Regions from separate parts of the Pseudomonas sp. Mb7 genome, predicted to be linked through region 1. Evidence: predicted binding sites of a transcription regulator. Region 1 holds the regulator's gene; each other region holds the start of a gene.

What was found. The regulator FliA, encoded in region 1, starts transcription of late flagellar genes. The targets are predictions, from matches to a motif close to CTAAAGTTTNNNNNNNNNNNGCCGNTAA.
Region 2: the regulator FliA is predicted to act here: its motif matches at 3,142-3,169, upstream of motA (flagellar motor stator protein MotA).
Region 3: the regulator FliA is predicted to act here: its motif matches at 3,808-3,835, upstream of ACOYXH_RS10940 (methyl-accepting chemotaxis protein).
Region 4: the regulator FliA is predicted to act here: its motif matches at 4,265-4,292, upstream of ACOYXH_RS26180 (methyl-accepting chemotaxis protein).

Annotation. Positions count from the first base shown of each region.
Region 1 covers NZ_CP186501.1:991,976-999,565, forward strand. The annotation lists gene flhA (flagellar biosynthesis protein FlhA) at 1-1,577, shown strand, start outside; gene flhF (flagellar biosynthesis protein FlhF) at 1,589-2,929, shown strand; gene fleN (flagellar synthesis regulator FleN) at 3,046-3,876, shown strand; gene fliA (RNA polymerase sigma factor FliA) at 3,873-4,613, shown strand; gene ACOYXH_RS04540 (chemotaxis response regulator CheY) at 4,780-5,151, shown strand; gene ACOYXH_RS04545 (protein phosphatase CheZ) at 5,170-5,958, shown strand; gene ACOYXH_RS04550 (chemotaxis protein CheA) at 6,013-7,590, shown strand, end outside.
Region 2 covers NZ_CP186501.1:6,253,850-6,261,439, forward strand. The annotation lists gene asd (archaetidylserine decarboxylase) at 1-656, opposite strand, end outside; gene rhdA (thiosulfate sulfurtransferase) at 675-1,490, opposite strand; gene ACOYXH_RS28295 (HDOD domain-containing protein) at 1,533-3,071, opposite strand; gene motA (flagellar motor stator protein MotA) at 3,238-4,089, shown strand; gene motB (flagellar motor protein MotB) at 4,093-5,169, shown strand; gene ACOYXH_RS28310 (sterol desaturase family protein) at 5,260-6,423, shown strand; gene ACOYXH_RS28315 (toll/interleukin-1 receptor domain-containing protein) at 6,467-6,952, opposite strand; gene ACOYXH_RS28320 (caspase family protein) at 6,952-7,590, opposite strand, start outside.
Region 3 covers NZ_CP186501.1:2,385,630-2,393,219, reverse strand. The annotation lists gene ACOYXH_RS10970 (alpha/beta hydrolase family protein) at 1-52, opposite strand, end outside; gene ACOYXH_RS10965 (FMN-dependent NADH-azoreductase) at 289-900, opposite strand; gene ACOYXH_RS10960 (LysR substrate-binding domain-containing protein) at 1,029-1,937, shown strand; gene ACOYXH_RS10955 (MmcQ/YjbR family DNA-binding protein) at 1,934-2,293, shown strand; gene ACOYXH_RS10950 (DUF1294 domain-containing protein) at 2,399-2,830, opposite strand; gene ACOYXH_RS10945 (undecaprenyl-diphosphate phosphatase) at 2,827-3,657, opposite strand; gene ACOYXH_RS10940 (methyl-accepting chemotaxis protein) at 3,963-5,597, shown strand; gene pnuC (nicotinamide riboside transporter PnuC) at 5,892-6,455, shown strand; gene ACOYXH_RS10930 (AAA family ATPase) at 6,452-6,976, shown strand; gene ACOYXH_RS10925 (hypothetical protein) at 7,334-7,590, shown strand, end outside.
Region 4 covers NZ_CP186501.1:5,770,477-5,778,066, reverse strand. The annotation lists gene ACOYXH_RS26190 (amino acid adenylation domain-containing protein) at 1-1,636, shown strand, start outside; gene ACOYXH_RS26185 (SRPBCC family protein) at 1,659-2,126, shown strand; gene ACOYXH_RS26180 (methyl-accepting chemotaxis protein) at 2,269-4,149, opposite strand; partial or broken gene ACOYXH_RS26175 (PepSY domain-containing protein) at 4,412-4,648, shown strand; rRNA gene rrf (5S ribosomal RNA) at 4,720-4,835, opposite strand; rRNA gene rrf (5S ribosomal RNA) at 4,941-5,056, opposite strand; rRNA gene ACOYXH_RS26160 (23S ribosomal RNA) at 5,208-7,590, opposite strand, start outside.

The DNA.
Region 1 (7,590 bases):
GTCAGGAAGTCGCCCAAGAGGCCGAGTTCTACGGTTCGATGGACGGTGCCAGCAAATTCGTCCGTGGTGACGCCATTGCCGGCCTGCTGATTCTGTTCATCAACCTCATTGGCGGTATGGCCGTGGGTATCTTCCAGCACAACATGAGCTTCGGCGATGCCGGCAAGGTTTACGCCTTGCTGACCATCGGTGACGGTTTGGTGGCGCAATTGCCATCACTGTTGTTATCAACAGCGGCGGCGATCATGGTGACCCGTGCTTCCGGTTCGGAAGACATGGGCAAACAGATCAATCGCCAGATGTTCGCCTCGCCAAAAGCGCTGGCGGTGGCGGCCGGTCTGATGGCGGTCATGGGCCTGGTGCCGGGCATGCCGCACTTCTCGTTCCTGAGCATGGCTGCGCTGGCCGCTGGCGGCGCGTACCTGTTCTGGAAAAAGCAGAACGTCGCTAAAGTCGTGGCGTTGGAAGAGGTCAAGCGCCAGCAGGATTTGCTGCCGTCGCCGGCCCGCGCCATGGAAACCAAAGAGCTGGGCTGGGACGACGTGACGCCGATCGACATGATCGGTCTGGAAGTCGGTTATCGCCTGATTCCGCTGGTGGATCGCAACCAGGGCGGGCAATTGCTGGCGCGGATCAAGGGCGTGCGCAAGAAGCTCTCGCAGGATCTGGGCTTCCTGATGCCTACCGTGCACATCCGCGACAACCTCGATCTGGCGCCAAGCGCCTATCGCCTGACCCTGATGGGCGTGATCCTCGCCGAAGCCGAGATCTACCCGGACCGCGAACTGGCGATCAACCCAGGCCAGGTCTACGGCACGCTCAACGGTATCAACGCCAAAGATCCGGCTTTCGGCCTCGAGGCGGTATGGATCGAAATCAGCCAGCGCGCCCAGGCACAATCGCTCGGTTACACCGTGGTCGACGCCAGCACCGTGGTCGCGACCCACTTGAACCAGATTCTGTACAAGCACTCCAGTGAGCTGATCGGCCACGAAGAAGTGCAGCAACTTATGCAATTGCTGGCCAAAAGCTCGCCGAAACTGGCAGAAGAGCTGGTGCCGGGCGTGGTCACGTTGTCGCAGCTGCTCAAAGTGCTGCAAGCGCTGCTTGCCGAACATGTGCCGGTGCGCGATATCCGCAGCATCGCCGAAGCCATCGCCAACAACGCCGCGAAGAGTCAAGATACCGCCGCGCTGGTGGCTGCTGTGCGGGTCGGCGTATCGCGCGCCATCGTCCAAAGCATTGTAGGCACTGAGTCCGAGCTGCCTGTGATCACCTTGGAACCAAGGTTGGAACAAATATTGCTCAATAGTCTGCAGAAGGCAGGACAAGGCTCGGAAGAGGGTGTTCTGCTGGAGCCAAGCATGGCCGAGAAGCTGCAGCGTTCGCTCATCGAAGCGGCGCAGCGTCAGGAAATGCAAGGTCAGCCGGTGATCCTCTTGGTAGCCGGCCCGATCCGCGCGATGCTCTCGCGCTTTGGCCGCCTCGCAGTCCCTGGATTGCATGTGCTGGCCTACCAGGAAATACCGGACAACAAGCAAGTGACCATCGTTGCGACAGTAGGGCCCAACGGCTGAGGTAGTGGTTTATGCAAGTTAAGCGTTTCTTTGCCGCCGATATGCGTCAGGCCATGAAGCTGGTTCGTGATGAGCTGGGCGCTGATGCCGCCATCATTGGCAACCGCCGCATTGCCGGCGGTGTCGAGTTGACGGCGGCACTGGATTACAAATTGTCGGCGCTGGCGCCACGGGTTCCGAACATGGAACTCGAAGACGAGCTGCGCAAGACCCAGTCGCGCATCGTCACCGCCCAGGCCGAGTTGAGCCTGCGTGGCGAAGCCGACGGCAACAGCAATCGCCAGATTTTCGCCGGGCTGCCGTTGACGGCCGGCCTGCCGCTGACCGCCGCTGAACCCCTGACCGAGCCGACTTACGCCGCTCCGGCGCGTCCGGCCCCGGCACCTGCGCAGTCCTCCGGCGGTGTCGATCCGCGTGCACTGGATTCGATGCGCTTTGAATTGAACAGCCTGCGCGAGCTGATGGAAGTTCAGCTCGGCACCCTGGCCTGGAATCAGCTGCAAGGCAGCCGTCCGGCGCAAGCCAACCTGTATCGCCGTCTGCAACGTATCGGCCTGTCCGGCCCGTTGTCGCGCGATCTGCTGGCGATGATCACCGATATCGAAGAACCGCGTCAGGCCTGGCGCATGTTGCTCGCGCACCTGGCACGGATGATTGCCGTACCGGAAGTCGAGCCGCTGGAAGAGGGCGGTGTGATTGCCATGGTCGGCCCTGCCGGCATGGGCAAGACCACTACACTCGCCAAGCTTGCCGCGCGTTATGTGCTCAAATACGGCGCGCAGAATGTCGCGCTGGTGAGCATGGACAGTTTCCGTATCGGCGCTCAGGAACAACTGAAGACGCTGGGCCGCATTCTCAATGTGCCAGTGACCCACGTCGATCCGGGCCAATCGCTGGTGCAAGCGCTGGATCCACTGCTGCGCAAACGCGTGGTGTTGATCGATACTGCCGGCCTGCAAGCCAGCGATCCGGCCCTGCGCATGCAGCTGGAAAGTCTGGCCGGGCGTGGCATTCGTTCAAAAAATTATCTGGTCTTGGCAACCACCAGCCAGAAACAGGTTCTAACCGCCGCTTATCACAGTTACAAGCGTTGCGGGCTTGCCGGCTGCATCCTGACTAAACTGGATGAAACGGCCAGCCTTGGCGAAGTGTTGAGCCTGGCGATCAGTCATGAATTGCCGGTCGCGTACCTGACCGATGGCCCACGGATTCCGGATGATTTGCATCTGCCGCGCCGTCATCAACTGGTCAGCCGCGCCGTCAGCGTGCAAATGCAGGAAGAACCCAGCGAAGAAGCCATGGCTGACATGTTCGCTGATATCTATCACAGCCCGACCAAGCAGGTAGGCTGAGGTATTCATGAACAGTTTTTGTACCTACATCGATGGTCTGCCATGCATTGTTCCGGTTGTGAACGCGCAGCCAGTAATGTGGCCTCCGTCTATGCAAGACAAGGTAAAGAAATAACATGGGCAGCATGCATCCCGTACAGGTGATCGCGGTGACCGGCGGCAAAGGTGGCGTCGGCAAGACTAACGTGTCAGTGAACTTGTCGCTGGCGCTGGCAGAGCTTGGCCGTCGGGTCATGCTGCTGGACGCCGACCTGGGTCTGGCGAACGTTGACGTATTGTTGGGGCTGACCCCTAAACGCACGCTGGCCGACGTCATCGAAGGCCGGTGCGAGCTGCGCGACGTGCTGTTGCAAGGCCCCGGTGGCATTCGCATTGTGCCGGCGGCGTCCGGCACGCAAAGCATGGTGCACCTGAGCCCGGCGCAACATGCCGGCCTGATTCAGGCGTTCAGCGACATCGGTGACAATCTCGATGTACTGGTGATCGACACTGCTGCGGGTATTGGTGACTCGGTAGTCAGTTTTGTTCGCGCCGCGCAAGAAGTGTTGCTGGTGGTCTGCGATGAGCCGACCTCGATCACTGACGCTTACGCGCTGATCAAACTGCTCAACCGCGATTACGGCATGAACCGCTTCCGCGTCCTCGCCAACATGGCGCAGAGCCCGCAGGAAGGGCGCAACCTGTTCGCCAAGTTGACCAAGGTCACGGATCGCTTTCTTGACGTGGCCCTACAATACGTCGGCGCCGTGCCTTACGACGAAAGCGTGCGTAAAGCGGTGCAGAAGCAGCGCGCGGTGTACGAAGCCTTTCCGCGTTCCAAGTGCGCGCTGGCGTTCAAGGCGATCGCGCAGAAGGTCGACACCTGGCCGCTGCCCGCCAACCCGCGTGGCCATCTTGAGTTTTTCGTCGAGCGCCTCGTGCAGCAAACGGCAGGGCCCGTGCTATGACCGCAAGCGGTATGAACTACTACAAGAAGTCGGCACGTGACGCGCAGTACGAGTTGATCGAGCGTTACGCGCCACTGGTCAAACGCATTGCCTACCACTTGCTGGCGCGCTTGCCGGCGAGTGTGCAGGTCGAAGACCTGATCCAGGCCGGGATGATCGGCCTGCTTGAAGTCTCGACCAAATACGACGCCAGCAAAGGCGCCAGTTTCGAAACGTACGCGGGCATACGAATCCGCGGTGCGATGCTCGACGAAGTGCGCAAAGGGGACTGGGCGCCACGCTCGGTTCACCGCAATACCCGTATGGTCAGCGACGCGATTCGCTCAATTGAAGCTAAAACCGGCCGTGATGCTAAAGATCACGAGGTTGCGGCCGAACTCCAATTGAGTCTCGACGATTACTACGGGATTTTGAATGACACCTTGGGCAGTCGCCTGTTCAGTTTCGACGACCTGTTGCAGGACGGCGAACACGAAGGGCTGCACGAGGATGGCGCGAGTGCTCATATGGAGCCGTCACGCGATCTGGAAGATGAACGTTTCCAGGCAGCGTTGGCGGACGCGATTGCCAATTTGCCGGAGCGTGAGCGACTGGTGTTGGCGCTGTACTACGACGAAGAGCTGAACCTCAAGGAGATCGGTGAAGTCCTTGGCGTCAGTGAATCGCGGGTCAGCCAGTTACACAGCCAGTGCGCGGCCCGTTTGCGGGGGCGTTTGGGGGAGTGGCGAGCGCGCTGAAGGCAGTGTGGGGACACTGCGAACGAGGCTGGTGCGGTGATGAACGGCACCGGTCTTGCTCTGTTGTGCTCCAGACAGTCTTCGAGTGCTGCGCCGATTGATTGAAGTGGCGCGTCCAGGTGCTGGGCGCGTTTAAGACTGCTTGGAGGTCGAATTGAACAAAGACATGAAAATCCTCATCGTTGATGACTTCTCAACGATGCGGCGGATCATCAAGAACCTGCTGCGTGATCTTGGGTTCACCAACACCGTCGAGGCTGACGATGGCGTGACTGCCATTCCAGTGCTCAACAGCGGAAGCATCGACTTTCTGGTAACGGACTGGAACATGCCGGGCATGACCGGTATCGACCTGCTGCGCCACGTGCGTGCCGATGAAAAACTCAAGCACCTGCCAGTGCTGATGGTGACTGCAGAAGCCAAGCGCGAGCAGATCATTGAAGCCGCTCAGGCCGGTGTAAACGGCTACGTAGTCAAACCTTTCACGGCTCAGGCGTTGAAAGACAAAATCGAGAAGATTTTCGAACGCATCGGCTGATGAACGCGCGGGGGAGCTATGGAGCATAACGAATCTTCACAGGGCGATTTCGAGTCGACCCTGAAAAAACACGCGGTCGAACTGGTCGAAAGCCTTGAAAAAGGCAGGTTCGGCGACGCTGTGCAACTGATCCATGAGCTCAATCAGACCCGTGACCGTGGCCTGTACCAGGAAGTCGGCAAGCTCACACGTGAACTGCACAGTGCGATCGTCAACTTCCAGATCGATCCGAACATGCCGCAGGCCGAGGAAGTGTCGCAAATCACCGACGCCACCGAACGCCTGGGCTATGTGGTCAAGCTGACAGAGGCCGCGGCCAACCGCACCATGGATCTGGTGGAAAGCGCCACGCCGGTGGTCAACAGTCTGGCTGATGAAGCGCAGACCTTGAGCGCCGATTGGGGTCGCTTCATGCGACGCGAGGTCGGGGCTGAAGAGTTCCGCGAGCTGGCGCGCCGGGTCGACGGTTTTCTGTCACGCAGCAGCACGGACAACCGTGCGGTGTCGAGCAATCTCAACGACATCCTGCTGGCCCAGGATTACCAGGACCTGACCGGTCAGGTGATCAAGCGTGTGACCCAACTGGTCACCGAAGTCGAAAGCAATTTGCTCAAACTCGTCCTCATGGCCAGTCAGGTCGACCGCTTTGCGGGCATCGAACATGACCGCGCCGCGATGCTTGCAGAAAAAGATCCACAAAAACATCTCTCGCAGGGTGAAGGTCCGCAGATTCATGCCGATAAACGAGAAGACGTTGTGTCCGGTCAGGACGATGTGGACGATTTGTTATCCAGCCTCGGATTCTAGAGTTGTGGAATTTTAGGTTTTTTGGGTTTTTAGACCTGTAGGAGCACCCCATTAATGAGCTTCGGCGCCGATGAAGAGATCCTTCAGGATTTCCTGGTTGAGGCCGGCGAGATTCTTGAGCAACTGTCCGAACAACTGGTCGAGCTGGAAAGCCGTCCGGATGACGCAGATCTGCTCAACGCAATTTTTCGCGGTTTCCACACTGTAAAAGGGGGCGCCGGCTTCCTTCAGCTCAATGAGCTGGTGGAGTGCTGTCACATCGCCGAAAACGTGTTCGACATCCTGCGCAAGGGTGAGCGTCGCGTTGATGCAGAACTGATGGACGTTGTCCTCGAAGCACTGGACGCGGTGAACAGCATGTTCAGCGAAGTCCGTGAGCGTGCACCGATCACCGCTGCCACCCCGGAACTGCTGGCCGCCCTGGCGCGTCTGGCCGAACCGCAATCGGCGGATGCCGCCCCGGCATCGCCGGTGGCCGAGATGATCGAAGAACTGGTCGTCGAAGGCGACGCGTCTGGCGACATCACCGATAACGAATTTGAACAACTGCTGGACTCGCTGAACGCCGTCAAGGCTGAAGCTGAAGCCCCGGCCGCTGTTGCACCTGCGCAAACGGCGGCTGAAGCCGCGAGCGACGAAATCACTGACGCCGAGTTCGAGTCTTTGCTCGATCAGTTGCATGGCAAAGGCCAGTTCGCGGCGGATGCCGTGGCTCCGACCGCAGCGGCTGCGGTAGCCCCGGCGGCGGGCGACAGCTCGGATATCACCGACGACGAATTCGAAGCCCTGCTCGATCAACTGCATGGCAAGGGCAACTTTGCCGTTGAAGCACTGGAATCGGCGATCGCCTCGGCACCGGCTGCGCCAGCCGCGCCGGCAGCCGCCGCAGCCGGCAGCGATCTGATCAGCGATCACGAGTTCGAATCGCTGCTCGACGAATTGCACGGCAAAGGCAAGTTCACTGACGTTGGCGCCGCGACTGCCGGCGCTGCTTCCACGGTGGCTGCGCCTGCCGCCAAGGCTGCGGCCGCTCCGGCTGCTGCGCCAAAGGCAGCTCCCAAGCCTGAGCCGAAAGCCGAAGCGCCGAAACCGGCTGCCGCTGCTGCACCGGCTCCGGCCCGTGCCGCCGCTGCGCCGCCACCGGAAAAACCGGCTAGCGAAGCCGAGACCACCGTGCGGGTTGACACCGCGCGTCTCGACGAAATCATGAACATGGTCGGCGAGTTGGTGCTGGTGCGTAACCGTCTGGTGCGCCTGGGCCTCAACAGCGGCGACGAAGCCATGTCCAAGGCCGTGTCGAACCTCGACGTGGTCACGGCTGACTTGCAGACCGCGGTGATGAAGACGCGGATGCAGCCGATCAAGAAGGTCTTCGGGCGCTTCCCGCGTCTGGTTCGCGACCTCGCGCGTCAGCTCAAGAAAGAGATCAACCTGGAACTGGTGGGCGAAGAAACCGACCTCGACAAAAACCTTGTCGAGGCCCTGGCCGACCCGCTGGTCCACTTGGTGCGCAACGCTGTTGACCACGGCATCGAGTCGCCGGAAGAGCGCGAGGCATCGGGCAAGGCCCGTGGCGGTCGTGTTGTTCTGGCCGCCGAGCAGGAAGGCGACCACATCCTGTTGTCGATTTCC
Region 2 (7,590 bases), 1.2 Mb from region 1:
GGGGTGACCAGGCCGGCCCACACGGTTTCGATCGAAGCGACGATCATCGCACCCACCAGCACCACGGCCATCGGCCCACGCTCGGTGTCGAAAATGCACGCCACGCGTTCGTTGCGGGCGAACAGTTCCGGAACGTTTTCTGCGGTGGTCTGGTTGACCGAGAAGATCCGGCCTGGGATGTAGACCATTTCGCGCAGGGTGCCGGCCAGCGGCATGTGCACGCGGTGGTAGTCCTTAGGCGACAGGTAAATGGTGGCAAAGTCGCCGCCCATGAACGGTGCAGCGTTAGCCGCATCACCGCCGAGCAGTTCCAGCACGCTGAAGCTGTGGCCCTTGGCCTGGAACACGCGACCGTGCTCGATCGGGCCGAGCTGGCTGACCGCACCGTCGGCCGGGCTGAGGATCGCGCCCGGGGTTTCGTCCAGCGGACGCGCGCCGTCTTTCAGAGCGCGGGTGAAGAAGGCGTTGAAGTGCTCGTAGGCAGTGAGGTCTTCGACCAGCGCTTGCGACATGTCCACCTGGTAGCGCTTGGCGAACCATTGGGTGAAGGCATTCTTGAACCAGCGCACGCGGCATTCGGCAATGCAGCCGGCCAGACGCGATAGCAGGTGATGAGGCAGCAGGTACTGGCTGAGGATAAACAGACGTTCTTTCATTAGTTGTCCTTAAAAACCTTAAATCTCGACTGGCGTGTCAGGGTGGTTGCCCCATTCGCCCCAGGAACCGGCGTAGCCCTTGACCCGCGGATAACCGAGGGATTTGGCCACCAGATAAGTGAAGCCCGACCGGTGATGGGTCTGGCAGTGGGTAATGATTTCTTTGTCCTTGGTGATCCCGAGGTCTTCGAGGATCTGCGGCATGTCTGTGCGAATGCGCAACTGACGGGCCTTGTCCATGCCGGCAGTCCATTCGAAATTGACCGCGCCGGGGATGTGCCCAGCCTTGGCGGCCAGCACTTTCTCACCGGAATACTCCAGCGGCCCGCGCGCATCCCAGATCGCCAGATCGGCAGCACCGAGGCGGCTTTGCAGGTATTCACGGGTCGCGGTCGGTTCTTCATGCAGGGTCAATGGCACAGGGCCGCCCACTACAGGCGGAACCTGGATCGACATCGGCATGCCGGCCGCCAGCCACGCCGGCAGACCGCCGTCGACGTAGTGATATTTGTCGTGACCGATCACGTCGAGCAGCCAGATGAAACGCCCGGCCCAACCGCCGCCTTCGTCGTCATAGACCACGTAGACCGCATCTTTGCGATGGCCCAGCTCACCGAATAACGCTTCGAGATCGGCTTTCGCCGGCAGCAGTCCCGGCGCCGGCGGCTGGCCGAGCTGGGTGCGTTTCGGGTCGACAAAGCGTGCGCCGGGCAAGTGACCTTCGGCATAACGGGCAGGGCTGGTCAGGTCCACCAGAATCAGTTCAGGGGAATCGAGACGCGGGAGCAGGTCGCTCGCCTCGATGACGAGCGGCAAGCCAGAGAAGTCAGACATGTGAGGTCTCCAGAGCACAAAGGGGAGGATTGTAGCGCAGCCTCATCGGCCGCGGCTGCTAAAGCTGTGCAGGGCTTTTTCGATGCACTGTGCGGTTTTGCCAAAGGCTTGCACGGTGATATCGGCGAACGGCCCGCCGCCCTGATCGGCGACAACAATCATGATCACCCGGCCGTTATTGACCAGGGAACGCAGGAACAGATACTCGCCACGAAACAGGGTGCGCAGGCTCGCTGGCAGCAGAGCGGAGAACTGAGCGTTGTTCTCGGGATTGATCCGCACCTGCGCCTGTTGCGCGAGCAGCCGTTGCAAGACCTTGCTCTGGCTGACGACGAAATTCAGCGCCGCCGCTTCTTTCGGCAGCCCGGCGGTTTGATTCACGCGCAGATTGGACTGTGTGCGATCGGCCATCAGGATCATCACCCGGCGCATGCCGCTGGCGACCAGCGCATCGCGAGCGGCGACGGTCAGGCTCATGGCATTGGTGAAGCGGCTTGGCTCGGCCAATAGCTCGGCGCATTGCTGGCGCCATTGCGTCAGATCTTCCGAGGTTGGCGCAGCGGCGGGCAGCATGCCGGCTGGCAAACGATGAGTGCCCCACGGCCACAGCAACGAAACCGCCGGATGCCACAGGTCGGGCATCGCATGATGGCGCGCACTGTTGGCGGCTTGCTGGTGCAACTGTTGTTGCACTTCATCCATGGAAATCTGCAGATAAAGGCTGGTCAGGTACTGCCAGCGCTCACTGTGCGGACTGTCCCACGCCTGTTGCGCCGACAGTGCCAGGCCGTTGGCCAGCAGCACTGTATTGGCCGGCTGATTGAGCCAGCGGCGCAGGGTCGGGTCGTCATCAAGCCGGTTTTGCTGGCGCAACGGATGTTCGCTGTCGCGGGCGATGCGCAGCACTTTGACCAGTTCGCGCTGTTCACTCAGCAGCAGCTTATAACCCTGCTGCACCCAGATCGGCAGGTGCCAGACTTGCACCAGCGCCTCGGCGATTTTCAGCAGGCGTGCGCCGAACAATTGCTTTTCAACCACGCGCGCCGATTCGCCCTTGTGGATAACCCGCAGTTCCCATTCTTCGAGCAATTGCGGATAAGTCAGCGCCAATGGCCACAGCGGCGACAAAAACAACAGGCTGCCCCAATGAATGTCCTGCCACAGTCGCGCCAGGCGACTGGCGAAAAAACCGTTGGCCTGTTGCGTCGCGTGCTGGCTGATCATCTGTAACTGGCGCAAGGCTTTGGGAATCTGCATCTGCGGTTCGGCGGGCAGGCGCGCGAGCAATTCTTCGGTCCGCGCCAGGCCCAGACGATTGATCGCCACCTCAAGGTTTTCCGCTGGCGTGGCCATGGTGCCATGGGTGTGACGATTCGCCTCACGGATGATGCTCAAGGCCAGTGCCGGGCTGTCCTGCATCAGGTCGGCGATGTCGCGCAACGAGCTGCGGTTGTCGCGGATCGCCCGACAGACTTTGTCGTGAGCCTCTTGCGGCACGGGCAGCCGGACGCTGTCGAGCAGCTTGACCCAGCCGTCGAGTGTGGTCGGTTTTGCGTGTGGGACGTTCGTTTCATTAGCCATGTCTGGACGGGATCTTCACTGACTGTAGACGCGCCCGGCATGGGCTAAATTGGCTTTTCGCCTGAACTGGCTATAGTCTGGCGCAGTTTTGCCGATAAGTAGAAGAAGAGATTTTTTAACTTCCGAATATGACCTTGAACCCGACTTAAATAAGTACTTTCTACCTATGGCTAAAATTATCGGCATCATCGTCGTATTCGCGAGCGTGCTCGGCGGATACGTGCTTTCCCACGGCAAGATTGCCGCCCTGATCCAGCCCTTCGAGGTGTTGATCATCGGTGGTGCGGCACTCGGTGCATTCCTGCAGGCCAACCCCGGCTACATGACGATGCACGTGCTCAAGAAATCCCTGAGCATGTTCAGTTCGCGCTTCAGCCATACGTTCTATCTGGAAGTGCTCGGGCTGATCTACGAGATCCTCAACAAGAGCCGCCGCGAAGGCATGATGGCCATCGAAGGCGACATCGAAGATGCCGCTGCGAGCCCGATCTTCGCCAAATACCCGGCAGTGCTCAAAGACGAACGCATGACCGCGTTCATCTGCGATTACCTGCGCATCATGTCGTCCGGCAACATGGCGCCGCACGAGCTGGAAGGCTTGTTCGACATGGAGCTGTACAGTCTGAAAGAAGACCTCGAGCATCCATCTCATGCGGTGAACGGCATCGCCGATGCCATGCCCGGTTTCGGTATCGTCGCGGCGGTACTCGGTATCGTGGTGACCATGGCCTCGCTGGGTGAAGGCGATCAGAAGTCCATCGGCCTGCACGTCGGTGCGGCACTGGTCGGTACCTTCTTCGGTATTCTCGCGGCGTACGGTTTCTTCGGCCCATTGGCGCATTCCCTGGCCCACGATGCCAAGGAAGAGCTGAACGTCTACGAAGCCATCAAGGCCTCGCTGGTGGCTTCGGCTTCCGGCATGCCGCCTTCGCTGGCGGTCGAGTTCGGTCGCAAGGTTTTGTATCCGGCGCACCGTCCAAGCTTCGCCGAGCTGGAACAAGCGGTTCGCGGTCGCTAAGTCATGGAAAATAATCAGCCGATTATCATCAAGCGCGTCAAGCGCATAGCCGGCGGGCATCACGGCGGGGCGTGGAAAATCGCCTTCGCCGACTTCGCCACGGCGATGATGGCGTTCTTCCTGGTGTTGTGGCTGCTGTCCACCGCGACGCCCGAGCAGAAGATCGCTATCGCCGGTTACTTCAAAGACCCGGTCGGCTTCTCCGAAAGCGGCACGCCGTACATCATCGACCTGGGCGGCACGCCGACCCTGGCCCCGGAAAACACCCTTAACCCGGAAGTGAAATCGCAGCCGCAGCCTGACAAGGTTACGGTCGATACTGAACAGGTTGAAGGCATGGCCGAGCAGGTCGAGAAGGAACGTCTGGAACTGCTGCTGCAAGAACTGCAGAACAAGGTCGATGAGAACCCGCAGTTGCAGAAGTTCAAGGATCAGATCCTCTTCGAGATCACTCCGAACGGTTTGCGCATCCAGATCATGGACGCCGAGAACCGGCCGATGTTCGACTCCGGTTCTGCACGCCTGAAACCGTACTTCGAAGACATCCTGCTGGCCATGGCCGACACCATCAAAGCGGTGCCGAACAAGATCAGTATCAGCGGCCACACCGATGCCAAGCCTTATATCGGTACCGGTGATTACGGTAACTGGGAGCTGTCGGCCAACCGTGCCAACGCAGCCCGGCGTGCATTGGTTGCCGGTAGTTATCCGGATGCGCAAGTGGCGCGGGTAGTGGGTTACGCCTCGTCGGCATTGTTCGACAAGGAAAACCCATTCAATCCGGTCAACCGCCGCATCGATATTGTCGTGCTGACCAAGAAGGCCCAGGCGGCCATCGAAGGTGCGCAAGGTGCCGACGCGGCTAAACCGGCGGATCAGAGTCAGAACGGCAACGCGCCGGCGACACCGGTTGATCCGAACGCGCTGCCGGCGGATCAGCAACCGGTGCCGGCGCACGAGCTTCGCGAGCGGTTGAATCTGTTCGACGACGCCGCACCGAAACCGGCCGAGCCGGGGAGTGCGGCGCCTGCTCCCGCTACTCCGCCAGCCACTGCACCGGCTCCCACGCCCAAGCAGTGATTCACAAAAAGCCACGGTCACCGTGGCTTTTTTGTTTCTGCCTGCGTCGCAATGAGCAGTCGCAGTATTCGCAATCACGGAAGATCAGTTATGGAAAGACTCAAAGCCTATTTTCAGCGGCACGGCAACGCACCCTTCAAGTTTGGTGAGGGGCGGGTCAGTGGCTATATATCAGCCACCCTCGGGCTGTTGAGCCTGTTGGCGGTACTCTGCTTTCTCTTCCCGGAATGGCTGACCACGGCTGAACTGCGCAAGGTCTATGACGAGCAATTTGCGCGCACCACGCTGTTGCTCGGTCTGGTGCTGTCGTTCAGCCTCGGCACCCTGAATATCCTGCTCAACAAGCGCAAACGTCTGGGGATTACCGGATTGGTGGCGTCGGGGCTGGCAGTGTTTCTGGGCGGTACCAATGTCCAGGTCAGCGCGATCGGGCAGACGCCGTACTCGCTCGGTCTGGACTGGTTTGTGCTGGCGCTGCTGGTGTCGGCCATCGTGTTCATTCCTCTGGAAAAGCTCTATTCCAAGGACCCCGAGCAAAACATCCTGCGCCCGCACTGGCGCACCGACCTGACCTACTTTTTCGTCAGCCACATGCTGGTGCAGTTCATCCTGATTTTCATCACCGCCTCTTCGAGTTACATCGCCGGTTGGGCGATGTCGCCGGGCTTGCAAGCGAGCGTGCAAAGCCTGCCGCTCGTTGTGCAGTTTCTGCTGGCGATACTGGTCGCCGATCTCGGTCAGTACTGGCTGCACCGGCTCTACCATGTAGTGCCATGGCTGTGGCGCATTCACGCGGTGCATCACTCCAGTACGCACATGGACTGGCTCGCCGGCTCCCGCGTGCACTTCATTGAAATCCTGCTGACCCGCACTGGCGTGCTGGTGCCATTGATGCTGCTGGGCTTCGCGCCGCAAGCGTTGAATGCCTATGTGATCCTGGTCGGTGTTCAAGCGGTACTGGCCCACGCCAACGTGCGAATCAACGGCGGCTGGCTGAACTACCTGATCGTGCTGCCGCGCTATCACCATTGGCACCACGCTCGGCACAAAGACTACATCTACAAAAACTACGCGATCCACACGCCGCTGGTGGACATGCTCTTCGGGACGTTCAAGCTGCCGCCAAAGGAATGGCCGGTGCGTTATGGCGTGTTTGGCAAGGAACTGCCGGGCGGGATTGTGCGTCAGCATCTGTATGCGTTTCGCAAGCCTGAGCCAAAGGTGGTTGTGCCAAAACCGCCGGCCAGCGTGTGAGGCAAAAAAAAGCCGCGAGATGATCGCGGCTTTTTTACGTCTGTCAGAACCCACGCCGAATCCGGTTCTTCAGTTGTTCGTGGAAAATCTCGGCGTTGCGCTTATAGATGCCGCTAAAGGATTCATTGCTCGAATCCAGCGTCATCGAGCGTTTGTTGGACACTTCCTCACGATACGCGTCGATAAAGAAATTCAGATCACTGTCCGTGCTCAGCTTCGGCCACTTATCCAGATACAACGGCAGCTCCGTCGGCCCGGTCTTGAACGAGCAGATCCGCCGGTTGCTGATGGTCGCTTCGCCAATTTCGAACGGCACCCACCACGATAACGCAGTCTTTTCCGAGACCACTGCCAGCAGGTGCGTGCATTCGGTGATGTTGCGGGTGATGACCCCAGTGATGTCGTCGGTGGTCTGCGACTCGGGGTCGAGCACGTCGAGGTAGGTTTTGATGTTGGCCTGGATCAGGCGGCTATTGATGGCGATGGCGTGGGCGCGATCCATGTGGCGGTAGCTGATGAATACGGGCATCAGATGTGTCCTTTTATGGCGAGTTCGCGGTAGTAGGCGCCGAGGGCGATGAGGCGGCAGCCGGTGGAGTTGATGGCGGCGTAATACATGTGTTCGGCGTCCACGGGCTCGATCAGGCTGTGGCGATTGCACATTTGCAGTTGCTTGAAGATGTCGCCGTGCTCGGGGTTGAACTGCGCTTCGGTGGGCTCGTAGCTGGGGTCGAGTCTGAAAACGAAGCTCGGTTCCGGGAACCAGTCCTTGAGTTTGCGCAGGGTTTCTTCGGCGATCAGCGGCGCGACCTCGCGTAGCGGCACAAACTGCGAAACATTGGTCTTGAATACCGGACGCTGTTCCCAGGCTCCCAGCGCATTGTCGACAAACGAATAGACGCTACCGGGGGTGACCTTGCCGAGTACGTTGGCGGCGCCACCATGCAGCGCTTGCAGCAACAGATCCGTAAATACCCCGTGACCGCGGCTTTCCAGGGCGTACTGTTCTTTTTTGCAGGCGGTGAGAATGGTCACGCCTTCGCCGATCACACTGCTGCCGCCGCGCAGGTTGCGCAGGGCGCCTGCTGCACCGGCCTGGCAGCAATCGAGAATGATGATTTTATTCTTGATGTGCGGGGCTTTGTCCGCCCATTCCAGAATGTCGCT
Region 3 (7,590 bases), 1.4 Mb from region 1:
TGTTAAGGCTGCCGAGCAGGCAAATCAGTAACGTTGCACAAAGACGCATCATGGGATGCCCCACCCTGTTGTTACTCAATCGAAAGTTCCGTTGCGTTGCGGGCCTGAAACCCCGGGGATTCGGTGTTCCGGTACGACAATGCACTCAGACGCTGATTGTGTGACTGCATAACCCGGGCCAGATTATGTAACAGTCAGAAACAAAAAACTCCGTATTCGCCCCTTGCGGAACCAGAATACAGAGTTTTTTGGGTGTTACCTGAACATCAGCTGTTCTTTACGCAAGCCTTACGCGGCGGCGAACAGTTGCTCGCTGATCTTCGCTTGTGCAGCGGTCATGGCGTTGTTACGCACTTCGTCGCCATACGCCAGGCCTTCGGCGCGGACGATTTCGATGTCGGTGATGCCGAGGAAGCCCAATACCAGCTTCAGATATTCTTCGTGAGCGATGCCGCTGGCCTGACCGGCATGAATGCCGCCGGAAGTCGATACGATCACCACTTTCTTGCCACCGCACAGACCTTCAGGGCCGGCTTCGGTGTAACGGAAGGTTTGACCGGCGACTGCAACGCGGTCGATCCACGCCTTGAGTTGGGTCGGTACGGTGAAGTTGTACATCGGAGCCGCGATCACAACCGCGTCGGCGGCGATGAACTCGGCCAGGGTCGAAGCACTCAGTTCGGCTTCGTGCTGTTGTGCGGCGTTACGCAGCTCAGCGGTGGTGCCAGCGGCGACCAGGGTGGTCGACGAGAAGTGGCTGATGGCGTCGGCGGCCAGGTCGCGGTAGGTCACCACGGCGCTTGGCTCGGCAACTTGCCAGGCTTTGACGACTTCGCTGCTCAACTGACGGGAAGCCGAGTTGTCGCCCAGAATGCTCGAATCGATATGCAGCAGTTTCATGTGGAATCTCCTGGAAGGAATCGCCGGTGGCGACGGAATGGAGACAATCCTACGCAAGAAACCAATGGATGATTAGCCGCCTGAAATGCGATAGTTTGTCCCACTGATAGAACAGTCGGATGTCCCTGATGCAAGACCTCAACGATCTCTACTATTTCGCCAAAGTCGTCGAGGCCGGCGGTTTTGCTGCGGCTGGGCGATTGCTCGGGATTCCCAAATCACGGTTATCGCGGCGCATTGCCGAACTGGAAGAACGCCTTGGCGCGCGTTTGCTGCAACGCACCACCCGACAACTCAATCTCACCGCGGTTGGCGAACGTTACTTGCGCCACTGTCAGGCGATGCTTCTCGAAGCAGAAATGGCCGATGAGGCGGTGGCGAGCATGTCCAGCGAGCCGCGCGGGCGACTGCGCGTTTCCTGCCCTACAGGTCTGGCCCGGGAAATGTTGCCGTGGGTGATCAGCGATTTCCTCGGCAAATTCCCCCAGGTGCAACTGGAAGTCGTACTGCTCAATCGCCGGGTCGATCTGGTCGGTGAAGGCTTTGATGTCGCGTTGCGCGTGCGTGAGCATGGTGACGAGGATCCGCTGCTGGTGACCCGACGCCTGCGTCAGGCGCAGATGGTCGTGGTGGCCAGCCCGGCGTTTTTACAGGGCAAGTCGATCAACCATCCGCAAGACCTGAAGCATCTGCCCGTACTGGGTGCGCTGGAGGCCGATCGTATGGTGCATGTGCGCCTGCTCGATCAGCAGGGCCACAGTTTCGAACTGAACATGGAGGCTCGCCTGGGCATCGATGATTTTGTCGTGCGCAAGGCCTGCGTCCTTGCCGGTCAGGGTTTTACTCTGTTGCCGATGATGTATTGCGAAGCGGAGCTGGAAAACGGCACGCTGGTGCAGATGCTGCCAGAGTGGTCGCTGCCCGGCGGCTGGCTGCAAGCGGTGTATCCGCATCGGCGCGGGGTGATGCCGGCGGTGCGCGCGTGGATCGATCATCTGGTCGAGTCGTTCAATGCCTGTGGGGAGCGGTTGTTATGAGCAAGGGAAAGATGAGCGAAGCCGACGTGGCCGCGTTCTGCCTGGCATTGCCGGGCGCTCGGGAAGATTACAAATGGGGCGGCGTGCGAGTGTTTTCGATTGCCGGCAACAAGATGTTTGCCTTGCAGGGGCTGCGTGGGGATTCCCTGGCGTTCAAGGTCGACAAGGATTTGTTTCTTGGCCATTGCGACCGCCCGGGCATTCACCCGGCGCCGTATCTGGCGCGGGCGCAGTGGATCATCATGCATCCGCCCTACCCGCTAGGTGCCGAGGAATTGTGCGGGTTGTTGCAGCGCTCGCATCAGTTGGTGGTGAGCAAGTTGCCGAAGAAAACCCAAATCGGTTTGTTGCTGTAAACCCGATCCCTGTAGGAGTGAGCCTGCTCGCGATAGCGGAGTGTCAGTTGGAATTTCTTTGGCTGACACTCCGCTATCGCGAGCAGGCTCACTCCTACATTGTATTCAGAACAGCGCCAGCAGGTTCGAGCCAAGAAACAACTGATCGATCCAGAACACCTGGTGCAGCAGCACAATCACCCAGAATAGAATCTGAAACGACACCTTGCGCGTCTTGTGCCGGAACACCTGCTGGGCGATCAATGCGCCCGGCCAGCCGCCCGCCAGTTCCAGAGCATGGAGGATATTCTCCGGTGTGCGCCAGGCATCGGCGCGCGCCTTGCGCTTGTCTGCCCAGTACATGAAGAACGCCAACACACTCACAACACCGTAAGCCGTCAGCGGCACCAACGAAATCCCGCGCAACCACATCGACACCGAGCCGAACAGCGGCAACGCGCAGACGATCAGCAGAACCAGCAGTTTCAGCTTCAGATGCTGGATGTTGTTGCCGCCCGAAGGTCGCCCTTCGGGCCGGCGTGCGCGGGAATCACTCATGGCTTGGCCGCCGCCCAATCAATCCAGCCAAACTGCCACGTCGCCAGAATGACTAGACCAAATACGATCCGATACCAGGCAAATGCTGCATAGCTGTGGCTGGCGATGAACTTGAGCAAACCGCGCACGGCGATCATGGCGAAGATGAATGCGGTGACGAAACCGATGGCGAACACCGGGAAGTCCGCCGGCACAAACAAGTCACGGTACTTGTAGCCCGAGTAAACCGCCGCACCGACCATGGTCGGCATCGCAAGGAAGAAGGAAAACTCGGTAGCGGTCTTGCGCGACAGGCCGAACAGCAAGCCGCCAATGATCGTCGAGCCGGAACGCGAAGTGCCGGGAATCATCGCCAGACACTGGGCGAAGCCGACTTTCAGGGCATCTTTCCAGGTGATCTCGTCGACCGTTTCGGCGTGCACTTCATGCTGACGCTTTTCCGCCCACAACATGATGATGCCGCCCACCACCAACGCGGTCGCAACGGTAATCGGGTTGAACAGGTATTCGTGGATCAGGTCGGCAAAGATCACGCCCAGCACCACAGCGGGCAGAAATGCGATCAGCAGGTTGGCGGTGAAACGACGGGCGCTGGGCTGCGTCGGCAAACCGATGACCACATCGAAAATCTTGCGTCGAAACTCCCAGACCACCGCGAGGATCGCGCCGAGCTGGATGATGATATTGAACGCCATGGCCCGTTCGCCGCCGAAATCGAGCAAGTCGGCAACAATGATCTGGTGTCCGGTACTGGAAATGGGCAAAAACTCCGTCAGCCCTTCTACAACTCCTAGAATCAGTGCCTGCAAGGCCGTCCAAAGATCCATCAATCCCCCAAAGAGCGATGCGCGCCGGCATGCCCCGATAGTATTTTTCTAGCGTTCACTGCGATCAGCGTAGCTGTTTATGGCTGTACCGATTCCGCACACACAGGATCCACACGAAACGGTCAAAATTCCGTGAAATATCAATTTGGATTCAGGTTTTCACGCGCGGGGCCGAAATCCTAACAGACAAGCCTTATTAGCGCTGCCGCGTTATACGACTTGGGTCGCGTATGCCCGCTCACGAAATCGTGGTTGGATGCTGGCGGTCGTTTATTACAAGAAAAAGAATCCGGAGTGACAGCGTTATGAACAGCTTGCGCAGTGTGTCGATCAGCCGACGCTTGTGGCTCATCTTGATTGTGGCGGTGGTCATGTTGCTGACCTTGGGCGTGTTGATGCTCAAGCAGATCCACGACGATCTCTACCATGCCAAAGCCCAGAAAACCCAGCACGTCGTGCAGACCGCCAGCGGCCTGCTGACCTATTACCACGACCTCGAAACCGCCGGCACCCTGAGCAAAGAGGCTGCACAGAAACAGGCGCTGACGGCAATTCGCGGCCTGCGTTACGACCAGAGCGATTACTTCTGGATCAACGACCTCACGCCCGTGATGGTCATGCACCCGACCAACCCGAAACTCGAAGGCCAGAACCTCTCGGCGATCCGTGACCCGGACGGCTTTGCGGTGTTCAACGAAATGGTCGCCATCGCCCGATCGAAAGGCGCGGGCATGGTCGACTACCGCTGGCCAAAACCGGGCGCCAGTGAGCCGGTGGCCAAGACGTCCTACGTCAAACTTTTCGAACCGTGGGGCTGGGTGCTCGGCTCCGGGGTTTACGTCGACGACGTTCAGGCGGAATTCCAGGGCCAAGTGATCAAGGCTACGGTCATCGGCCTGGTGATCGCCGTGATCATGGCGCTGTTGGTGATCCTCATCGCGCGCAGCATCGTCCGCCCATTGCAGGAAACCGTGAACGCCATGGCCAACATTGCCAGCGGTGAAAGCGACCTGACCCGCAGCCTCGATACCCATGGCAAAGATGAAGTCACTGAACTGGCGCATCACTTCAACGCCTTCACCGCCAAGCTGCGCCGGGTGATCGGTGATTTGCAGGTGTCGGCCAGCGCCTTGGGCCAGTCGTCCAGCGAACTGGGCAACGACGCCTCGCAGGCTCAGCAACGCAGCCAGCAGCAATCGCAGCAGATGGAACTGGTGGCCACGGCGATCAACGAAGTGACCTATGGCGTGCAGGACGTGGCAAAGAACGCCGAGCACGCCGCCGCCGAAATGCGCGATGCCGAAGCGCAGGCGCAACAGGGCCAGATCAATATCGACGGCAGCTTGCAGCAGATAGACAAGCTGTCCGGCACCATTGATCAAGCGGTGGAAGTGATTCGCACCCTGGCTGCCGAAAGCACGCAGATCGGCAGCGTATTGGAGGTGATCCGTTCGATTGCCGAACAGACCAACCTGCTCGCGCTTAATGCCGCGATTGAAGCGGCGCGGGCCGGGGAGCAAGGTCGCGGGTTTGCCGTGGTGGCGGATGAAGTACGCTTGTTGGCGCAACGTACGCAGAAGTCGACGGCGGAAATCCAGTCGATGATCGAGCGCCTGCAGAACCATTCCGAAGCCGCTGTGAAAGTGATCGGCGACAGCAGCAAGGCGTCGCAACTGACCATCGAACAAGCCGGGTTGGCCGGTGCGAGCCTGAATGCCATTGGCCAGGCACTGCGTAATCTCAATGGCCTGAACGCGTCGATTGCCAGCGCCACGTTGCAGCAGGCGCATGTGGTCGAGGACATTAATCAGAACGTCACTCAGGCGGCCGGCCTCTCGCACAGCACGGCGATCGCTGCCGAACAATCGAGTGCGGCCAGCCTGAAACTTGGCCAGTTGAGCGAACAACTCAACGCCCTCCTGCGCCAGTTCCGCGTCTGACCCGTGTAACTGTGGTGAGCCCCCCTCACCCCAGCCCTCTCCCCAAGGAGAGGGGGCCGACCGAGGTGTCTCAAGCTATACGTCGACCTGAAAAATCGAGTCGATTATGGATTCAACGCAGAAAGATCAGGTCGGCGTATCTCGAACATCCAACTCGCTCAGTCCCCTCTCCCTACGGGCGGTCCGACGTTTCGGGAGGGTTAGGGTGAGGGGCTTTTGATCTACAGCGATCATCAGTACCTAGCCCAATGCAGTACAATCCGCCCCCTTCTTTCACTCCCCCAAGGAACCCCCATGTCCGGGCTTGAACTGTTTGCCGCCGCCCTCGGGGTGATCGCCGTGTGGCTGACGGTCAAACAGAATCCGTGGTGCTGGCCGATCGGTCTGGTCATGGTGTTGCTCTATAGCTGGATCTTCTTTGAAGTGAAGCTGTACTCGGACATGTTGCTGCAAGTGATTTACGCCGCGCTGCAAGTCTATGGCTGGTGGCAATGGACCCGCGCCGGGACGATGCATGACGGCCGCGAGGTCACTCGCCTCGATCGCCGCACTCTGTTGCTCGGCCTCAGCGTTGGCGCGGTCGGCAGTGTCTTGCTCGGCGCGGCCATGGCGCATTGGACCGACGCCGCGCAACCGTGGCTGGATGCGGCGCTGACCGGTTTCAGCCTGGTGGCGCAACTGTGGATGGCACAGAAACGCCTGCAATGCTGGGCGCTATGGTTCGTACTCGATGTGATTTTTGTCGGGTTGTTCATCTACAAAGGGCTGTACCTGACCGCTGCGCTGTACGGGCTATTCACCCTGCTGGCGGTGCAAGGCTATCGCGAATGGCGCGCCGACCCGGCGTTGCGCCCATGAAGGTTGTGGTCCTGACCGGCCCCGAATCCACTGGCAAGAGCTGGCTGGCGGCGGGCCTGCAACAACGCTTTGGCGGCTTGCGGGTGGATGAATACGTGCGTCGGTTTATCGAACTCAATCCCCGCGATACATGCCTAGCCGACATCCCTGATATCGCTCGGGGCCAGTTGCAATGGGAGGATGAGGCTCGGGCGCAACAGCCGTCACTGCTGATTCTCGACACCCATCTGCTGAGCAACATGCTGTGGAGCCAGACGCTGTTTGCTGACTGTCCGGACTGGCTGGAAACCGAGCTGTTGGCACGGCATTACGACCTGCACCTTCTTTTGTCCCCGGAACAGATCGACTGGACCGATGACGGTCAGCGCTGCCAACCGGATCTGGACGAGCGTCTGGCGTTTTACCAAGCCACGCAGAACTGGCTGGAAAACCACCACCAGCACTTTCAGGTCATCCAGGGCAATTGGGCCGAGCGCCAAGTGCAGGCCTTTGCCGCCGTCGAGCAATTACTGGTCGAATGACCCGGTCAACGGGTCACCTTCCCCGGCACTTTCCCCTGTTTTGGGGACAAAGTGTCCGATTCTGAAACACTCGTTGACGTGCAGAGTGCCCGTTTCAGCGCTGTTCATGGCTTTGTCATCCGAGTTGTTACGTGGTTGAAACACATCGTCGCAAACCCTTGTTCCAGAGCTTTGCTCAGCCAATAGACAGCTCGGCGCGGCCGTGGGTGTTTCAACGCTGAAACAGCTCGTGTTTCAGCTGCGCGTGTTTATTTGCCAACTCATTGAAATTAAAAAACTTTTAAAAAGCGGCACAGCTTTCGCTCTCTCCTTCACAACGCTGACTCGGGCCAGCCCACTGAAGAAGGAATTGCAGCCGTGGGGAATATCCAAAAAGGTTTGACCTGCCTTCTGCTGATCGGATCAGCAGCCAGTACGCTGATCAGCTTCAACGTGCAGGCGGAAGGCAACGGCGTCATCGTCCTCAACCGCGATGTTCAGCCTATTCCTATCGGTCGCAATGGTGGCAAAGACCCCTACCCGACCACCGTCAATGCCAACCCGTCCGCGCGCATCAACTCCACCATGAACAGCACCGAATTGAGCGATGGCGACTTCGCCGGTGTCGCCAGCGG
Region 4 (7,590 bases), 1.7 Mb from region 1:
GCAAATGGCGGTGGTGATCGACAGTCAGCGGCGCATTCTCGCGTTCCTCGCACAAGCGCAATCGGACACCGCACGCGACGCGCTGAAAGCCCACGCCAGACAGTTTTTGCCGGACTACATGCAACCGGTGGCGTGGACCGAGCTGGCGAGCATGCCGTTCGCCAGCAACGGCAAAGTCGATCGCAAAGCACTGCTGGAACTGCCAGTGAGCGTGCAGGACAACGGGCCGAAATGCCTGCCGGTGAATGCCGATGAAGCGCTGTTGCTGGAGATCTGGGCGGAGTTGCTGGAGCTGCCGAGCAGCGACATTTCCACTGACGAAAGCTTCTTCAATCTTGGTGGCCACTCGATTCTGCTCTCGCGCATGTTGCTGCGTTTGCGTGAGGAGTTCGGGCGTAGCATTTCGATCAACCGCTTCATCGAACTGCCGACCATCATCAAACTGGCAACGCTGGTACGCGGCACCGATGACAGCGCCGTACTCAGCGCCCAGGCCATGGCCGACGCCGAGCGTGCACTGGAAATCGAGCCACTGCCGATCAGCCACATGGGCGATGTGCATAAAGTCATCGTAACCGGCGCCAATAGTTTTGTCGGCGTGCACATCGTTGAGGCGCTGCTCGGTTGGGGCGCCAGCGAAGTGGCGTGTCTGGTGCGCGACGGCGGCGGTAAAACTGCGGCGCAACGCTTTGCCGAGTCACTGCGTGAAAACCGCCTGGAGCATCTGGATCTGAGTCGCGTGCGGGTTTACGCGGCGGATATTACGCGCCCGCAGTTGGGCCTGAATGACGACGACTATCAGCGCCTGGATCGCGAGTTCGGCGCACTGGTGCACAATGCCGCTAACGTCAATCACGTACTCGATTACGAGTCGCTGGCGGCGGACAACGTCGAACCGATTTTCGCCCTGCTGCGCTTGTGCGAAGGGCAGAGCAAAAAGGTTTTCAACTTCGTCTCGACGCTGTCGGCTTCCAGCACGGTGGACGATGCTGGACGGGTGCTGGAACTGCCAGCCGCCACGACCCCACCGATCTACATCCGCAACGGCTACAACCTGTCGAAATGGGTCGGCGAACGCATCCTAGAACGGGCGCGGGAACGCGGTGTACGGGTCAATCTGTATCGCCCCGGCAACATTAGTTTCAACAGCCTCAGCGGTGTTTGTCAGCCGCACAAAAACCGTTTGATGCTGATGCTCAAAGGCTCGATCCAGCTCGGCCAGGTGCCGGCCTTCGCGCTGAATTTCGACCTGATGCCAGTGGACTTTCTTGCCCGCTTCATTGCCTTCCACGCCAGCCGTTATTCACCCGAACGTGCAGTGTTCAACCTGCATAACCCCGAGCCATTGAGCTGGGATGCCTACGTCGCTTCGTTCCGCGAAACCGGCAGCAAGTTCGCACTGGTCAGCGTCGCCGACTGGCAGCAGCAGCTCGGGCGTGTCGATGCCGACAACGCGCTGTTCGGCGTGCTCGGTTTCTACCTCAACGGCTTCGAAGAAGACATCGGCGACATCTCCCTGATTGGCCATGCCAACGCTGAGGCCGGCGTGCAGTTGATGGGCGCGCACTACCCACAGAAATCCCCGGCACTGCTGCGTCGTGGCTGCGATTACCTGAAAGAAATCAACTTCATCTGATCCATCAAACAGGAGCAACACCATGAGCACTCTGCAACCCGACACCCTGATCAAAAACCCGCATGGCTGCCACGTAGTGTCTTCGGTAGAAGTGCCAGCAGACGCGGCGCAGGTCTGGGCGGTGGTCGGCGATTTCGGCGGATTCGACCGTTTCATTCCGGCGCTGTCGCACATCGAAACAATCGGCGAGGGCGTGTCCTCGCTGCGCAAGAAATGCTTTAAGGATGGCAACGTGGTGGTCGAGCAACTCAACTCCCGCGATGAGCAGGCCCGAAGCATGACCTGGACGACGATTTACAACACGTTGGGGGTGGCGAATCTGTGGGCGGCGATGAATGTCGAATCGCTGGGCGCGGGTAAGTCTCGGGCGACGTGGACGATCATTGCCGAGCCGGCTTCGGGCGGTGAAGAGGCACTGCCAGGGTTCAAGGATTTTGTGCAGGGGTTTGCGGATGATGCGATGGGGAATGTGCTGAAGCTGTTTGTTTAAGGCTTGAGCTTGGCGGGGAGTTCTAGATCGCTATCGCGAGCAGGCTCACTCCTACAGTTGATCGGGTTCCTTCAGATGGAGCCCGGTTAATTTGTAGGAGTGAGCCTGCTCGCGATAAACGATAACGCGGTCTGACTTCAGGTCAGATCTTGAAGCTGTCGACCAACTGCTTCAGACGATTGGCCTGCTGCGACAACGCATCACAATCCTTCAACGTTTCATTGAGGTTGGCGACGCTCTGCTGGTTCAGCAGGTTGATCTGGTTAACGTCGACGTTGAGGGTTTCCACAACCGCGGTCTGCTCTTCAGTGGCCGCTGCCACCGATTGGTTCATGCCGTCGATTTCACCGATGCGTTGAGTCACGCTGACCAGACGCAAACCGGCCTGATTGGCCACTTCCACGCTCTGCTCGCTGGACACCTGACTGGCGTTCATCGTGGTCACCGCTTCCCGCGAACCGATCTGCAACGACGTGATCATTTTGTGGATCTCTTCCGCCGACTCCTGGGTGCGATGGGCAAGGTTTCGCACCTCGTCCGCCACCACGGCAAAACCACGTCCGGCTTCACCGGCACGCGCCGCTTCGATTGCGGCGTTAAGTGCCAGCAGGTTGGTCTGCTGCGAAATCCCTTTGATCACATCGAGGATGTGGCCGATGTTGTCGGTGCTGGCGTTCAGGGTTTCGATCTGCGTGCACGACAGGCTGATCTTCTGCGACAACTCTGTCATCGCTTGAATCGTCTGCTCGACCACCTGACGACCGTCATCAGCCTGCTCGCTGGCGCCGCTGGCGTGTTGCGAAGCATCGGCGGCGTTGCGCGCAATTTCCTGAGTGGCGGCGCCCAGCTCGTTAATAGCGGCAGCCACGCTGTTGGTGCGCGCGCTTTGTTCGTCAGAACCGACGATCGAAGCGTTGGACGACGCCATCACGCGCTGCGACAAGTCATGCACGTGGCGGGTTGCCGAGGACACTTCGGAAATCGACGCGTGAATCCGTTCAACGAACTGGTTGAATGCGCTGCCCAATTCACCGAATTCGTCTTTGCTCTCAACCACCAGACGACGGGTCAGATCGCCTTCACCCTGAGCGATGTCCTGCATCGCACGACCCATGGTGGTCAGCGGACGCATCAACACATTGATCAACAGGCTAAGCAGCAGCGCAATCGCAGCCACAGCAACAAACATCGCGATCAGCGCCGAGGTGCGGAATTGGCTGAGTGCGGCGTAGGCTTTATCGCGATCGATCGACAGACCGATGTACCACTGCGCATTCGGCAGATCGCTGACCGGGGTAAACGACAGAATACGTTCCTGACCGTTGAGCACGACGTTCTGGTTGCCCTTCTCGATGCGCACGCTGGTGTTCGGGTAGATGTCTTTCAGGTTTTTCATGACCTGATCTTTGTCCGGGCTGACGATCACCTGACCGTCGGCGCTGACCAGAAACGCATGGCCAAGGCCACCGAAGTCCACCGAGTTGATGATCTTCACCAGGGTTTCCAGGCTCAGGTCACCACCGACGACGCCGAGCAGTTCGCCGTTCTTTTTCACCGGCATGGCGATGGTTACCACCAAGCCACCGACGGCCGCCATGTACGGCGGCGTCAGCATGGTTTTGTCGGCAGCGACTGCTTGCTTGTACCAAGGGCGCTGACGCGGGTCATAGCCGTCCGGCATCTTCGCGTCAGGGCGCTGGGTGAATACACCGTTGGCCTGACCGACATAGGTGAACTGGAAGTTCGAGGTGAACGCTGGTTGATCGACCAGGCCCGGGAAATCCGCGTCCTTGCCCTGATGGGCAACGTTCTGCGCGAGGTTTTCCAGCACCAGAATCCGCCCGCTCATCCAGTTCTGCACGCTGCTGGCGGTCAGATCACCGGCCTGCTGCACGGAAGACTGGAGGTTCTGGCGAATGGTGTTTCGCTGCAGATAGTCGTTGTAGAGGGTGAACAGCGCGAACGCCAGGACCACGACGCCCGAGGCGGCCAACAGGATTTTATGGCTGAACTTGAGATTCATTTCATGGGACTTCTTATGCCAAAAGTGGGGATGCGTTCCGGATGCAACATTCCATGTACAGTGCAGGCAGCGTTCTACTAGCCGCTCTACTTTGGTGCACGCATGTCTCACCAGTCTGTCGGCACGTGTCGGAGAAATCTTAGGGCCACACAGGAAATGGATGGTATTTCTGCCAGATTCCCGCCCAACGGCGTGCCAGAGCGTTCGTCACGGTGTTTTTCAGGAGCAATGTTGGAGCGGCAATTGCAAATTCTGGTTGTGATTTCATGGTACGGACGGGCGCTTGTCAGGGCAGGAGATTGCTGGGCAGGGGACGTTGGGAGAGCAGTTTTACCGGTTGCAGGTGCCGTTACATGGAGGTCGAATCATTGGTGTTAAGGGGTAAGTGATGATCACGGTGCTAGCCGCTTTGATTGCAGACTTGTCGGGGACTGGCGTCTACATCTGGTGGCGCAAATGGCAGGCCCGACGTATCAGCAAGACACGTAAAGCTTTCTGATCATCGGTTTTGCAGGCCCTGAAATGACAAAACCCCTGTCTGCGTTAGCAGACAGGGGTTTCGGAATTTAATCTTGACGATGACCTACTCTCACATGGGGAAACCCCACACTACCATCGGCGATGCATCGTTTCACTGCTGAGTTCGGGATGGGATCAGGTGGTTCCAACGCTCTATGGTCGTCAAGAAATTCTTTATCTGGCCCGTCAACACGGTAACGAGCCAGCAAAAACAGTTACTTCTACTAAAACAAAACACCAACTGCTTTCGCAATTGGGGTTTCGGAATTTAATCTTGACGATGACCTACTCTCACATGGGGAAACCCCACACTACCATCGGCGATGCATCGTTTCACTGCTGAGTTCGGGATGGGATCAGGTGGTTCCAACGCTCTATGGTCGTCAAGAAATTCGGGTACTGACTCGTGGCCTTGTGGCCTCGCTTCAGCAAATTGGGTATGTGATAGCTTTCGGTGTTTGTGAACATCGAACTTTCGGTTCGTTTCGTCTTCACACACCGCAATCTGGTCTCTTCGACGCAAATTGCTTGGGTGTTATATGGTCAAGCCTCACGGGCAATTAGTATTGGTTAGCTCAACGCCTCACAGCGCTTACACACCCAACCTATCAACGTCGTAGTCTTCGACGGCCCTTCAGGGAACTCAAGGTTCCAGTGAGATCTCATCTTGAGGCAAGTTTCCCGCTTAGATGCTTTCAGCGGTTATCTTTCCCGAACATAGCTACCCGGCAATGCCACTGGCGTGACAACCGGAACACCAGAGGTTCGTCCACTCCGGTCCTCTCGTACTAGGAGCAGCCCCTCTCAAATCTCAAACGTCCACGGCAGATAGGGACCGAACTGTCTCACGACGTTCTAAACCCAGCTCGCGTACCACTTTAAATGGCGAACAGCCATACCCTTGGGACCGGCTTCAGCCCCAGGATGTGATGAGCCGACATCGAGGTGCCAAACACCGCCGTCGATATGAACTCTTGGGCGGTATCAGCCTGTTATCCCCGGAGTACCTTTTATCCGTTGAGCGATGGCCCTTCCATACAGAACCACCGGATCACTAAGACCTACTTTCGTACCTGCTCGACGTGTCTGTCTCGCAGTCAAGCGCGCTTTTGCCTTTATACTCTACGACCGATTTCCGACCGGTCTGAGCGCACCTTCGTACTCCTCCGTTACTCTTTAGGAGGAGACCGCCCCAGTCAAACTACCCACCATACACTGTCCTCGATCCGGATAACGGACCTGAGTTAGAACCTCAAAGTTGCCAGGGTGGTATTTCAAGGATGGCTCCACGCGAACTGGCGTCCACGCTTCAAAGCCTCCCACCTATCCTACACAAGCAAATTCAAAGTCCAGTGCAAAGCTATAGTAAAGGTTCACGGGGTCTTTCCGTCTAGCCGCGGATACACTGCATCTTCACAGCGATTTCAATTTCACTGAGTCTCGGGTGGAGACAGCGCCGCCATCGTTACGCCATTCGTGCAGGTCGGAACTTACCCGACAAGGAATTTCGCTACCTTAGGACCGTTATAGTTACGGCCGCCGTTTACCGGGGCTTCGATCAAGAGCTTCGCGTTAGCTAACCCCATCAATTAACCTTCCGGCACCGGGCAGGCGTCACACCCTATACGTCCACTTTCGTGTTTGCAGAGTGCTGTGTTTTTAATAAACAGTCGCAGCGGCCTGGTATCTTCGACCGGCATGAGCTTACGGAGCAAGTCCTTCACCCTCACCGGCGCACCTTCTCCCGAAGTTACGGTGCCATTTTGCCTAGTTCCTTCACCCGAGTTCTCTCAAGCGCCTTGGTATTCTCTACCCAACCACCTGTGTCGGTTTGGGGTACGGTTCCTGGTTACCTGAAGCTTAGAAGCTTTTCTTGGAAGCATGGCATCAACCACTTCGTGTTCTAAAAGAACACTCGTCATCAGCTCTCGGCCTTAAGATCCCGGATTTACCTAAGATCTCAGCCTACCACCTTAAACTTGGACAACCAACGCCAAGCTGGCCTAGCCTTCTCCGTCCCTCCATCGCAATAACCAGAAGTACAGGAATATTAACCTGTTTTCCATCGACTACGCTTTTCAGCCTCGCCTTAGGGACCGACTAACCCTGCGTCGATTAACGTTGCGCAGGAAACCTTGGTCTTTCGGCGTGGGTGTTTTTCACACCCATTGTCGTTACTCATGTCAGCATTCGCACTTCTGATACCTCCAGCAAGCTTCTCAACTCACCTTCACAGGCTTACAGAACGCTCCTCTACCGCATCATCCGAAGATGATACCCGTAGCTTCGGTGTATGGTTTGAGCCCCGTTACATCTTCCGCGCAGGCCGACTCGACTAGTGAGCTATTACGCTTTCTTTAAAGGGTGGCTGCTTCTAAGCCAACCTCCTAGCTGTCTAAGCCTTCCCACATCGTTTCCCACTTAACCATAACTTTGGGACCTTAGCTGACGGTCTGGGTTGTTTCCCTTTTCACGACGGACGTTAGCACCCGCCGTGTGTCTCCCATGCTCGGCACTTGTAGGTATTCGGAGTTTGCATCGGTTTGGTAAGTCGGGATGACCCCCTAGCCGAAACAGTGCTCTACCCCCTACAGTGATACATGAGGCGCTACCTAAATAGCTTTCGAGGAGAACCAGCTATCTCCGAGCTTGATTAGCCTTTCACTCCGATCCACAGGTCATCCGCTAACTTTTCAACGGTAGTCGGTTCGGTCCTCCAGTTAGTGTTACCCAACCTTCAACCTGCCCATGGATAGATCGCCCGGTTTCGGGTCTATTCCCAGCGACTAGACGCCCTATTAAGACTCGCTTTCGCTACGCCTCCCCTATTCGGTTAAGCTCGCCACTGAAAATAAGTCGCTGACCCATTATACAAAAGGTACGCAGTCACAGAACAAAGTCTGCTCCCACTGCTTGTACGCA